One region of the Thioalkalicoccus limnaeus genome, then DNA from elsewhere that is predicted to be linked to it. Evidence: predicted binding sites of a transcription regulator. Region 1 holds the regulator's gene; the other holds the start of a gene.
The links. Region 1 encodes sigma-54, which starts transcription at its own class of promoters, with help from an activator protein. Its sites were predicted from a motif close to TGGCANGNTNCNTGCTT; they were not measured.
Positions count from the first base shown of each region.

Region 2: the regulator sigma-54 is predicted to act here: its motif matches at 2,850-2,866, upstream of ABC977_RS16760 (TorF family putative porin).

Region 1 is NZ_JBDKXB010000012.1:5,976-11,394, forward strand. Features, by position in the region: gene rapZ (RNase adapter RapZ) at 1-69, opposite strand, end outside; gene ABC977_RS10315 (PTS sugar transporter subunit IIA) at 119-583, opposite strand; gene hpf (ribosome hibernation-promoting factor, HPF/YfiA family) at 805-1,143, opposite strand; gene ABC977_RS10325 (RNA polymerase factor sigma-54) at 1,172-2,647, opposite strand; gene lptB (LPS export ABC transporter ATP-binding protein) at 2,768-3,493, opposite strand; gene lptA (lipopolysaccharide transport periplasmic protein LptA) at 3,490-4,005, opposite strand; gene lptC (LPS export ABC transporter periplasmic protein LptC) at 4,002-4,613, opposite strand; gene ABC977_RS10345 (KdsC family phosphatase) at 4,624-5,127, opposite strand; gene ABC977_RS10350 (KpsF/GutQ family sugar-phosphate isomerase) at 5,186-5,419, opposite strand, start outside.
Region 2 is NZ_JBDKXB010000038.1:3,818-9,236, reverse strand. Features, by position in the region: gene ABC977_RS16775 (ATP-binding cassette domain-containing protein) at 1-507, opposite strand, end outside; gene ABC977_RS16770 (YifB family Mg chelatase-like AAA ATPase) at 549-2,069, opposite strand; gene ubiK (ubiquinone biosynthesis accessory factor UbiK) at 2,066-2,350, opposite strand; gene ABC977_RS16760 (TorF family putative porin) at 2,949-3,695, shown strand; gene ABC977_RS16755 (P-II family nitrogen regulator) at 3,760-4,098, shown strand; gene ABC977_RS16750 (ammonium transporter) at 4,154-5,419, shown strand, end outside.

The DNA of each region.
Region 1 (5,419 bases):
GTCCTCCAGCGTGTGGAGCGCAACGCTCTTGCCCGAGCCCGACAGACCGCTGACGATGATCAGTTTCATGGTACCTTGACAGGCCCTTCCGGCGGCGCCGGCCGAGTCCCGTGAGCTACTATGTCGTACGCTGTTCCCAGTCCTTGAAGAGGCCGAGTACCTCGGCCGCTGTCTCGGCGTTGCGCAGGCTCACCCGCAAAGCTGGATTGCTGAGCATCGTGGCCAACTGGGATAGAAGCTGCAGATGCATCTCATTGGCCGCCTCGGGTACCAGTAGCGCGAAGGCCAGGTCGACTGGCGTTTCGTCGATGGCGTCGTATCCGATCCCCGTCGCCAGTTGGGCGAAGGCCCCGATCGGTTCCCGGATCTCCGGTACGCGTGCGTGCGGCAGCGCGATACCGTGACCGAGACCGGTGCTTCCGAGCCGTTCTCGTTCGATCAAGCGTTCGAAGACGATCTCCGGCGTGAGGATCAGGTTCGCGCTGGCCAACAGTTCGCTCAAGGTCTCGAGCAAGCGCTTCTTGCTGGTGACCTCTACACGGCAGCCGATCCGGCGCTCGGCGATGAGTTCAGACGGAGACATCGATCACATGAATCCCAATGCACTGGACAAGGATAATGGGCGGAGATTTTCGCACATCCAGCGCGGTGATTGTGGGGTATTGCATCACAACGGCGTCAGCCGCTGTGAGCATCGCGTCGGTCGCGACGATCGCACCGAGTCGCATGAGACCAATCACTCGGGACGAAGTGGCGCCCGGTCCGGGGCGTTTGGTCTGCCTATCGCTCGGACCGGGGTGCTTCCTACTCGTCGGTCGGTGGGGCTTCGTCTAATCCTTTGAGGCTGTTGCCGCCGCGGTGATTGTTCTTCTTCTCCTTGTGGCGAATGACCTGGCGATCGAGCTTGTCGATCAACCCGTCGATCGCGGCATACATGTCTTCATGGACCGACTCCGCGAACAGGTTGGCCCCATTGACGTAGATCGTGGCCTCCGCGCGTTGGCGGAGCTTCTCGACGCTGAGGATGACGTGCATGTTGATGACGTGGTCGAAATGCCGCCCGAGACGCTCGAACTTGTTCTCGACATAGCCCCGGAGTGCCTCGGTGATGTCGACATGGTGCCCCGTCAGGTTGATCTGCATGATGTACTCCTAGTGTTCTGAACGCCTCTCAAGTGAGACGTTTACGTTCGTTCGAAGGTGGTATGCCCAAGGCCTCGCGGTACTTTGCCACGGTGCGTCTGGCCACATTGATGCCCTGATCCCCAAGCACGGTCGCGATCCGGCTGTCGCTGAGGGGCTTGCTGGCCGGCTCACCGGCGACCAGCTTGCGGATCAGGGCGCGGATCGCGGTCGACGAACATTCGCCTCCCGAAGCCGTGCCCACATGGCTGGAAAAGAAGAACTTCAATTCGAAGGTGCCTCGTGGAGTATGCATGTACTTCTGGGTCGTCACGCGCGAAATCGTCGACTCGTGCAGATCGAGGGTCTCAGCGATGTCGCGCAGGACCATGGGCTTCATCGCCTCCTCTCCGTGTTCCAGAAAATCCCTTTGCAACTCCACGATCTTGGCGGCAACGCGCAGCACCGTCTCATTGCGGCTCGCCAGGCTCTTGATGAACCAGCGTGCCTCTTGGAGGTGGCTCTTCAAGCACAGGTTGTCGGCACTTTGATCGGCACGGCGGATCAGCTTCGCATAGTCCGCATTAACCCTGAGCCGCGGCGTGATGTCCGGGTTCAGCTCGACCAACCAGGCGCCGTCGCGTTTGCGCACCAAGACGTCGGGTATAACGTACTCTGTTTGGATTTCCGCGATCAAGGCCCCGGGGCGGGGTTGCAGAGCACGAATCATCGTGATGGCCTGTGCCAGTTCGTCGGCGTCGAGGCCAAGTGCGGTGCGGATCCCGGCGAGATCGCGTCGCGACAGCGTGGCGAAGTGGTCGCGGCAGATGGCGAGCGCGACATCGCGCACGGGATCCCCTTGCGGATGTTGTCGCAATTGCAGAAGGAGGCATTCGCGCAGGTCGCGCGCGGCCACGCCTGGAGGGTCGAATGACTGGACGCGATGGATCACGGCCTCGATCTCATCCAACCCGAGGTCGGGGTCACCGAGGGTCGCCTTCAGCTCCGCGGTATCGGTCGTCAAGTACCCGTCGTCATTGATCGCATCGATGACGGCGGTCGCGATCGCCTGCTCGAGCGGGTCGAGGCGGGACAGGTTCAGTTGCCACATCAGGTGGTCGTGCAGGCTTTGCGGGCGACTGCGCTGTGCGAGCCAATCCGGCCCCTCTTCGTCGCGGGTCGCGCCGGGCAGGTAGCTGGTGTCGTAAAGGTCGCTCCACTCGGTGTCGACCGGTAAGTCCTCAGGGATGTCGGTGCGTTGCCCATCGACCTCGCGGTCGAGATCCCGCGGCGGGGTTTCGAGAAGGGCATCACGCTCTTCCGCCGGGCGTTCGCCTGCTTGTTCCTCGGCGCCATGGGAACCCTCGGTCTCGTCGCCCTCCTCGATCATCAGGTTCGATTCCAGGACCTCCTGGATCTCGCGCTGCAGATCCAACGTCGACAACTGCAGCAACTTGATCGCATGCTGCAGCTGCGGGGTCATGGCCAGATGCTGGCCGAGACGAAGTTGGATCGACTGCTTCATTGCTCGGATTGCCGTAACATGGTTCGCAATTCAATGCGATCTGGATCATTCTAGCCGATGCAACCCTGATCGTAGCATGACTCGAGGTGCCGGCCCCGGCTCGTGTCGAGTGCCCCGGGGTCATAGCGTGAAGTGCTCGCCGAGGTAGACGGCCCGGACCTCGGCGTTTTCGAGCAAGGCCTGGGGTGTCCCTTCGGCGATGACCCGGCCGTCGTTGATGATGTAAGCGCGGTCGCAGATGTCGAGCGTCTCACGCACGTTATGGTCCGTGATCAGGATGCCGATGCCGCGCTCGCGCAGATGGGTCACGATCTGCTTGATGTCGCCGACTGCGATCGGGTCGACCCCCGCGAAGGGTTCGTCGAGTAACATGACCCGTGGCTCGACGGCCAGCGCACGCGCGATCTCGAGGCGGCGGCGTTCGCCGCCGGACAGGCTCAGGGCCAGCGATCCAGCGACATGGGCGATGCCGAGTTCCTCGAGCAAGGCTGTCCCGAGGGTGCGCCGTCCGGCGCGGTCGAGCTCGCGGCGTGTCTCGAGGATCGCCAACAGGTTCTCCTCGACGCTCAGTTTGCGAAAGACCGAGGGTTCCTGCGCGAGGTAACTCAAGCCGCAGCGGGCGCGGGCGTGCATCGGCAGCCGCGTCAGATCCCGCCCGTCGAGCGTGATCCGGCCCGTATTGGCCGCAATCAGGCCGACGATCAGGTAGAAACAGGTGGTCTTGCCCGCGCCATTCGGCCCCAGGAGGCCCACGACTTCGCTGTCGTTGACATCGAGATCGACGCCTCGGAGTACCGGGCGATGGCGATAGTGCTTGGTGAGATTCGTTGCCCGCAGTGTCGTCATGGTGTGGGGGTGATCTCGATGCGAACGCGCTCCGTCCCGTTCGCGCTGGTCCCGGCCTTGATCTGGGAGGTTGCTCGATTGAACAGGATCCGATCACTGCTGAAGCGATCCTGACCCTGGTAGAGGACGGCTCGGTCGATCAAACTGATCTCGTCCCGGGTGACGTCATAGGTCATTTGTCGCGCCTCGGCCCGCTGCTCCGGGGCGTCGCCTTCGGCGCGTTGGACGAGGATCGCCGGGTCCCCCCAAGCGGTGATCCGTTCCGGCCGGCGATCGGGTCGATGCTGAACTTCGACTCGGTCGGCCTCGATGCGCAGCCGACCCTGTTCGACCAGGACCTGGCCTTGGTAGAGGCTGAGGGCGAGCTGGTCGTCGAACTGCACGCTGTCGGCCTCGATCTGGATCGGGTCGTCGGCGCCAGCGGGGCTTGGCACAGCGGATCCGACCCACGACGCCAGCAGCAGCGAGAGCGCGCAAGCGAGGTGTCGGCGGTCGTGACCGGGCTGAATCATGGTCGCCCCTCATCGGCCATGTGAAAGATGGCCTGTGTGCGCTTCGGAAATTCGATCCGGAGTGTCTCGCCGAACCAGAGGCGGACGCCGGTCGACGTCAGTTGATCACGGTCGCTGTAGAGTCGAACCGGGTCATCGGTCTCGGCGTAGTCGTTTTGGGGTTCGACGCGTAACGAATCGGTCTCGATCCGTATCGCGCGGGTCGTAGCGCTGGCCGCGCGATGCAGCACGACGTTGCCGTGGAGCTGGATCTCGTTGCCCTCGGCCGCGACCCGGCCGGCCGCGGCTTGGGCGTGCCACGGAGGGGCCTGATCGACTAGCCAGGTCAGTTCGGGGGCGTCGAGCTCCGTGCTGTCGTCCCCGGGAAAATGCCGCAAGATGCGCGCCTGCAGATGACGCTGGGTCCGTCCGAGATCGTCCATCTGCGTGGCCCGGAAGCCCTCGACGACGTAATCCGGACGGCGCTCGGCCGACGCCGACGGCGGCGCCTCGACCCGCTCGGGCCGGCCCCACCACCAGGCGGCGGTACCGAGCCCCGCCAGGATCAATGCGAGTGTGAGCTGTTGGCGGTTGACGAACATCGCTGGTGCCGGGCGGCTCCCCGTCATGGCATGGCCATCAGTGCGGGAGAGTGCCCTGGGCTTCCATGATGAGCTCGCAGACCTCGCGCGCCGCTCCCCGGCCCCCCGCGGATGGTGTCTGCCAATGGGCCTGCGCAACGACCCGCCTATCCGCGTCGGCCGGCGCAACGGCCAGCCCGACCCGTTGCATCACCGGCAGATCGACGAGGTCATCGCCGACGTAGGCGATGCAACGGTCGTCGAGTTGCAGTTCCTTTCGCAGCTGTTCGTAGGTTGGCAGCTTGTCACGGCATCCTTGATAGAGGCGATCGATACCGAGTTCCGCCATGCGGCGCTCGACGGCTTTGGAGCGGCGACCGGTGATGACGCCGACCGCGACGCCCGTCTGTTGCAGCATCACGAGTCCATGGCCGTCGCGACAGAAAAAGGCCTTGAGTTCCGACCCGTCGTCACTGAAATAGAGGCGGCCATCGGTCAAAACCCCATCCACATCGAACAGGGCTAAGCGGATCGGTCGGGCGCGCTCGAGGATATCTCGCATGGCGGTTGGATTCGGCGGAAGAAAACAGTGGGGGCGGGGTAAACCGGGTCGTGGCAGACTAAACCACCCCGGCGCGGAGCATATCATGCATGTTCAGGGCGCCGATCAGGAGTTGATCCCGGTCGACGATCAGGAGTCCGTTGATCCTCCTGTCTTCCATCAGACGCAGTGCCTCGGCGGCCAGCATGTCGCGATGGGCGGTCACGCAGCCCGGTGTCATGACCGCCTCGATCGGGGTGATGTGAATATCGATCGGACGGTCGAGTGTTCTGCGCAGATCCCCATCCGTATA
Region 2 (5,419 bases), on a different contig from region 1:
ATCCGAGCGCGCCATCAGGGTCCGCGCTAGCGCAAGGCGCATCCGCCAGCCGCCGGAATAGCTGTCGACTGCCCGCTGCTCGTCACCCGGTGCAAAGCCGAGCCCATGGAGCAGCCGGGCCGCGCGGCTTGGCGCGCCATAGCCGTCGAGTGCCTCGATCCGCCCATGCAGGTCGGCTTGTCGAACACCGTCACCGGCCCTTTCGGCCGCGGCCAGCTGCGCTTCGAGCTGCGTCAGTTCTTCGTCGCCGGCCAGCACGAAATCGAGCGCCGATTGGTTGCCGCGCGGTGTCTGTTGCGCGACATGGGCGATCCGCCAGCCGGCGGGCATCCGCATCTCGCCGCGATCGCTGTGCAGTTCACCGAGCAACAGCGCAAAGAGACTCGATTTGCCGCAGCCGTTGGCCCCAACGACACCGAGCTTGCGGCCCGGTGGCAGCATCAGATTCGCGTCTTCGAGCAGAAGTCGCCCGCCTCGGCGCAGGCTCAGGTTCTCGAGTTGCAACATGCTCGTCTGAGAGGGGGCTGGTGCCGGTTGGCGAGACCGCGCTAGGATCCGCGTTGGCGATCGAGCCGCCGATAGCCGATCGCCTCGCCGACGTGTTCGGCCGTTATCGGCCCGCTGCCGGCCAGATCGGCGATGGTGCGTGCCACCTTGAGCACGCGATGATAGGCCCGCGGCGACAAGCCGAGACGTTCGATGGCCCGTTGGATCAGCGTCCGACCCGCTTGATCGACCGCGCAGAAGCGGTCGATCTCGCGCGGGACCAGCTCGGCGTTGAGGCGCCCGGCCCGCTCGATCTGCCGCGAGCGCGCCGCCGCGACTCGCCCCCGAACCTGGTCGCTCGTCTCGTCGACGACCCCGGATCGCACCAGCCGCTCGGGCGGCAGCCTTGGTACCTCGACATGGAGATCGATGCGGTCGAGCAACGGCCCGGAGATCCGCGCGCGGTAGCGCGCGATCTGTTCGTCCGAGCAGCGGCAGCGGCCGCTGTCGTCACCCTGATAGCCGCAGGGACACGGATTCATCGCTGCGATCAGTTGGAATCGGGCAGGGAACTCGGCCTGATGCGCTGCGCGCGAGATATGGATCCGTCCAGATTCCAGTGGTTCGCGCAGGACCTCGAGCACGCGTCGATCGAATTCCGGTAGCTCGTCGAGGAACAGCACACCGAGATGGGCCAGCGAGATCTCGCCAGGGCGCGGATGAGCCCCACCGCCGACCAAGGCGACGCCGGAAGCGGTGTGATGCGGGGCGCGGAACGGCCGTTCGCGCCAGCGCCGCGGATCGCAGGGTTCGCGGTCGCTGACCGAACGGATCGCGGCGGCCTCCAAGGCTTCGGCCTCCGTCAAGGGCGGCAGGATACCCGGTAACCGATTGGCAAGCATCGATTTACCGGTCCCCGGCGGGCCGATCAGCAGCAGGCTGTGACCGCCGGCCGCGGCGACTTCGAGAGCCCGCTTGGCCTGCTCCTGACCGCGGACGTCGGACAGATCCGTGCCCTCGCGGGGCGCGCAGGATGCGTCCGATGAGACGCGGTGCCGCGCCAGGGGTGCGACGCCGTTCAGGTGTTCGCACACGGCCAGCAGGTGGTCGGCCGGGAACACCGGCAGGTCCTCACCCACCAGCGCCGCCTCATCGGCATTCTCGCGCGGTAACACTAACGCCCGCCCCGCCTGGCGGGCCGCGATCGCGGCCGGCAACACGCCAGTGACGGGTCGCAGGCTTCCCGACAGCGCGAGTTCTCCGAGGAACTCGCACTGAGCCAGTTCGGTCGTGCGGAGCTGACCCGAGGCGCCGAGGATGCCGAGTGCGATCGGCAGGTCGAAGCGTCCACCTTCCTTCGGCAGATCCGCCGGCGCCAAATTCACGGTCACGCGTCCAAGCGGAAAGCGGAAATGCCCACTGATCAGGGCGCCGCGCACGCGGTCTTTGCTTTCCCTGACCGCCATCTCCGGCAGGCCGACGATCGACATACCAGGGAGGCCACCGGACAGATGGACCTCGACGGCCACCTCCGGGGCCACGATGCCCGTGCGGGCGCGGCTATGCAGCACGCATAAGCTCACGCCGAATCAGGTCGGTCCGTCGGATGCGTCGTGCCGACATGCCGCGCGGTCTCGAGTTCGGCGACGCGCGCCTCGAGCGCGGTCAGTTTGGCGCGGGTTCGGGTCAGCACTGCCGCTTGGACATCGAATTCCGCGCGGGTCACCAGGTCGAGGCGCGCGAGACCTGCCTCCAGCGACGCGCGCAAGTTCTTGTTGATGTCCTCGTGAAGCAGTTGCAAGCCCTTCGGCAGGTTCGAGGCCAGCCGTTGGACGAGATCGTCGAGTTGTTTCGGATCCAGCATGGTGTTGATTCCTGCCTGTTCCCGAGGGAGGGAAGGCTGTTTGAGTTGGCACCGGCCCATTATAGGCCGGTGGTGGCGTGATCGACACGGTTGGTAGGCACTTGGCCGGGAAACCCGTCGCGACCTAGGTTCCCGCTCGATCCCGGATTCATGGGATCAAAGCCTGAGACGGGAAAGACGACCGACGACCGGACAGTATCGAGGGTTGCAAAAGTCATCGGAGACGCCCCGCTGCGACACGCTGCAAGGACGTCCGTATCAGCTCGACGGCGGGATCCCTCCCGCCGACGGTCGCCGCGACCCGCCTCCGATGACTTTCGGGACGATTGATTAACAAGGGGCGGAGGCCGTCTGGCGACCGACAAGCGGCTCCGCGCACCAAGAGCGTGCCCTCCGTGGCGTGTCGGTCCGTCATGGCGCACCGAAACCGTGCGCCGGCAGTGTCTCTAAAATCATACTCTCGTGGCTACATCGGTCAATACCGCTGTTGCGGCGGCTATGGCATGAAGTCTGCTTTGTCAATCGCGGATGTCGCCACGCACGGGGCCGACATGTTCTGACACGCACAAGCCATCCAAATAGAGAGGTATCGACCGCGATGATCAACCGAAATGCGATGACGATTTCCGCCGCCTCGCCGCTCATGATCGTGGCACTGGCCGCAGTAAACCCGGCGGTTGCCGCGCCGCCGCTCGATCTGAGCGCCGATTTGAGCGTGGTTTCCAACTACCTTTGGCGCGGCACCTCCCAGACCGACGACGGTCCGGCCGTGCAAGGTGGTCTCGAGCTCGGCCACGACAGTGGGTTTTACATAGGAACCTGGGCCTCGAACGTCGATTTCGAGTCCGGTGCAAACTACGAACTCGATATCTACATGGGGTTCGACTTCACGCTGCCCGATGAGGCGGCTAGCCTCGGCGTGAACACCATCTACTACGCCTATCCCGATGACGATGGCAGCATCGACTTCTGGGAGATCGGACTCTCCGGCGGGTATGACTTCTTCTCCGCCGGCATCCAGTACACGGTTTGGGGTGACAAGGACAACGAGGATGCGCTCTTCGATCAGGGCGATCTGTACTACTACGCCGGACTTGATTTCGAGCTCCCTTATGAGCTTGGTCTCGGTATACAGCTCGGCTATTACGACTTCACGAACGACCGGGTCGAGGTCGATGAGCTCGGCAACACGCGCAGCGCCAACTACTGGCACTGGGGCGTCTCGATCAGTCGCGAGGCCGGCGAATTCGGTACCTTCAGCTTCAATTACGAACAGAACGACGGTCGCAGCGAGATCTGGGATAACGACCCGAAGTTCTGGATCGGTTGGAACAAGTCCTTCTGACCCAGGCGGCCCTGCCTGATCCGGGATCGGCTCCCGTTCCTCATTCCTCTTGGAGCTCTCCAACATGAAGCTAATTGCAGCTGTGATCAAGCCTTTCAAGCTCGACGACGTACGTGAGGCCCTGGCCGATATCGGCGTGTCGGGCATCACCGTCATCGAGGTCAAGGGCTTTGGTCGGCAAAAGGGCCACACCGAACTCTATCGTGGCGCCGAATACGTCGTCGACTTCCTGCCCAAGATCAAGATCGAGATCGCCGTCGACGATGCGCTCGTCGACAAGGTGGTCGAGGCGATCAGTGGTGCCGCGCGCACCGGAAAGATCGGCGATGGCAAGATCTTCATCACTGATTTGAACCATGTGATTCGCATCCGGACCGGCGAGACCGGGCCCGATGCCCTTTAATCGCGACCGACAGGGGAAAGCGACGATGATAGAACGATTGATAAGACGGACCGCGATGCCGGCCATTCTGGTGCTGATGGCCCTGATGCCGGCTTTGGCCCTCGCCGATGACGCACCGGCACTGGACAGCGGCGACACGGCCTGGATGCTGGTGGCCACGGCCTTGGTTCTGTTCATGACGCTGCCGGGCCTAGCTCTCTTCTACGCCGGCATGGTCCGGGCGAAGAACGTGCTGTCGGTCTTGATGCAATGCTTCGCGATTGCCGCGATGATGAGCGTCTTGTGGGCGATCTACGGCTACAGCCTGGCCTTCTCCGACGGCGGCGATCTCAACGCCTGGATCGGCGGCCTTTCGAACCTGTTCCTGGCCGGTATCACCGTGGACACCCTCGCGGACACCATCCCCGAGTCGCTGTTCATGGTCTTCCAGATGACCTTCTTCATCATCACGCCGGCGCTGATCGTCGGTGCCTTCGCTGAGCGCATGAAGTTCTCGGCGATGATGTGGTTCATGGCCGTGTGGGGTACGTTGGTCTACATCCCGATCGCCCATTGGGTCTGGGGCGGTGGTTGGATCGGCGAGATGGGCGCGCTCGATTTTGCCGGCGGCACCGTGGTGCATATCAACGCCGGTATCGCTGGGCTGGTGGCGGCGATCGTGCTCGGGCAGCGTCGCGGCTATCCGACGACGGCGATGCCGCCGCATAACCTCGGACTGACCGTGATCGGCGCGTCGATGCTGTGGGTCGGCTGGTTCGGCTTCAATGCGGGCTCGCAGCTCGCCGCAGACGGTACCGCGGCGATGGCGATGGTGGTGACCCAGTTGTCGACGGCCACGGCGGCCCTGACCTGGATGTTCGCTGAATGGATCCGCCACGGCAAACCGTCGGTGCTCGGTATCGCCACCGGTGCCATCGCCGGCTTGGTGGCCATCACGCCGGCCGCCGGAACCACCGGGCCCATGGGTGCGATCGCGATCGGTTTCGCTGGGGCCTTGTTCGCGTTCATCGCCTCGACCATGATCAAGCGGGCGTTGCGCTACGACGACTCGTTGGACGTCTGGGGTGTCCATGGTGTGGCCGGTATCGTCGGCGCGATCCTCACCGGCGTGTTCGCTCATGCCGCGCTCGGCGGCGCCGGGCTCGAGGAAGGCATGACCATCGGCAGTCAGGTCTGGGTCCAGTTCATCTCAGTGGTGGCCACCATCGTGTACGGCGGTGTGCTGAGCCTGATCATCCTCAAGCTCATCGACTGGACCATCGGGCTGCGGGTCACCGAGGAGGAGGAGTCGCAAGGTCTCGACATCTCCCAGCACGACGAG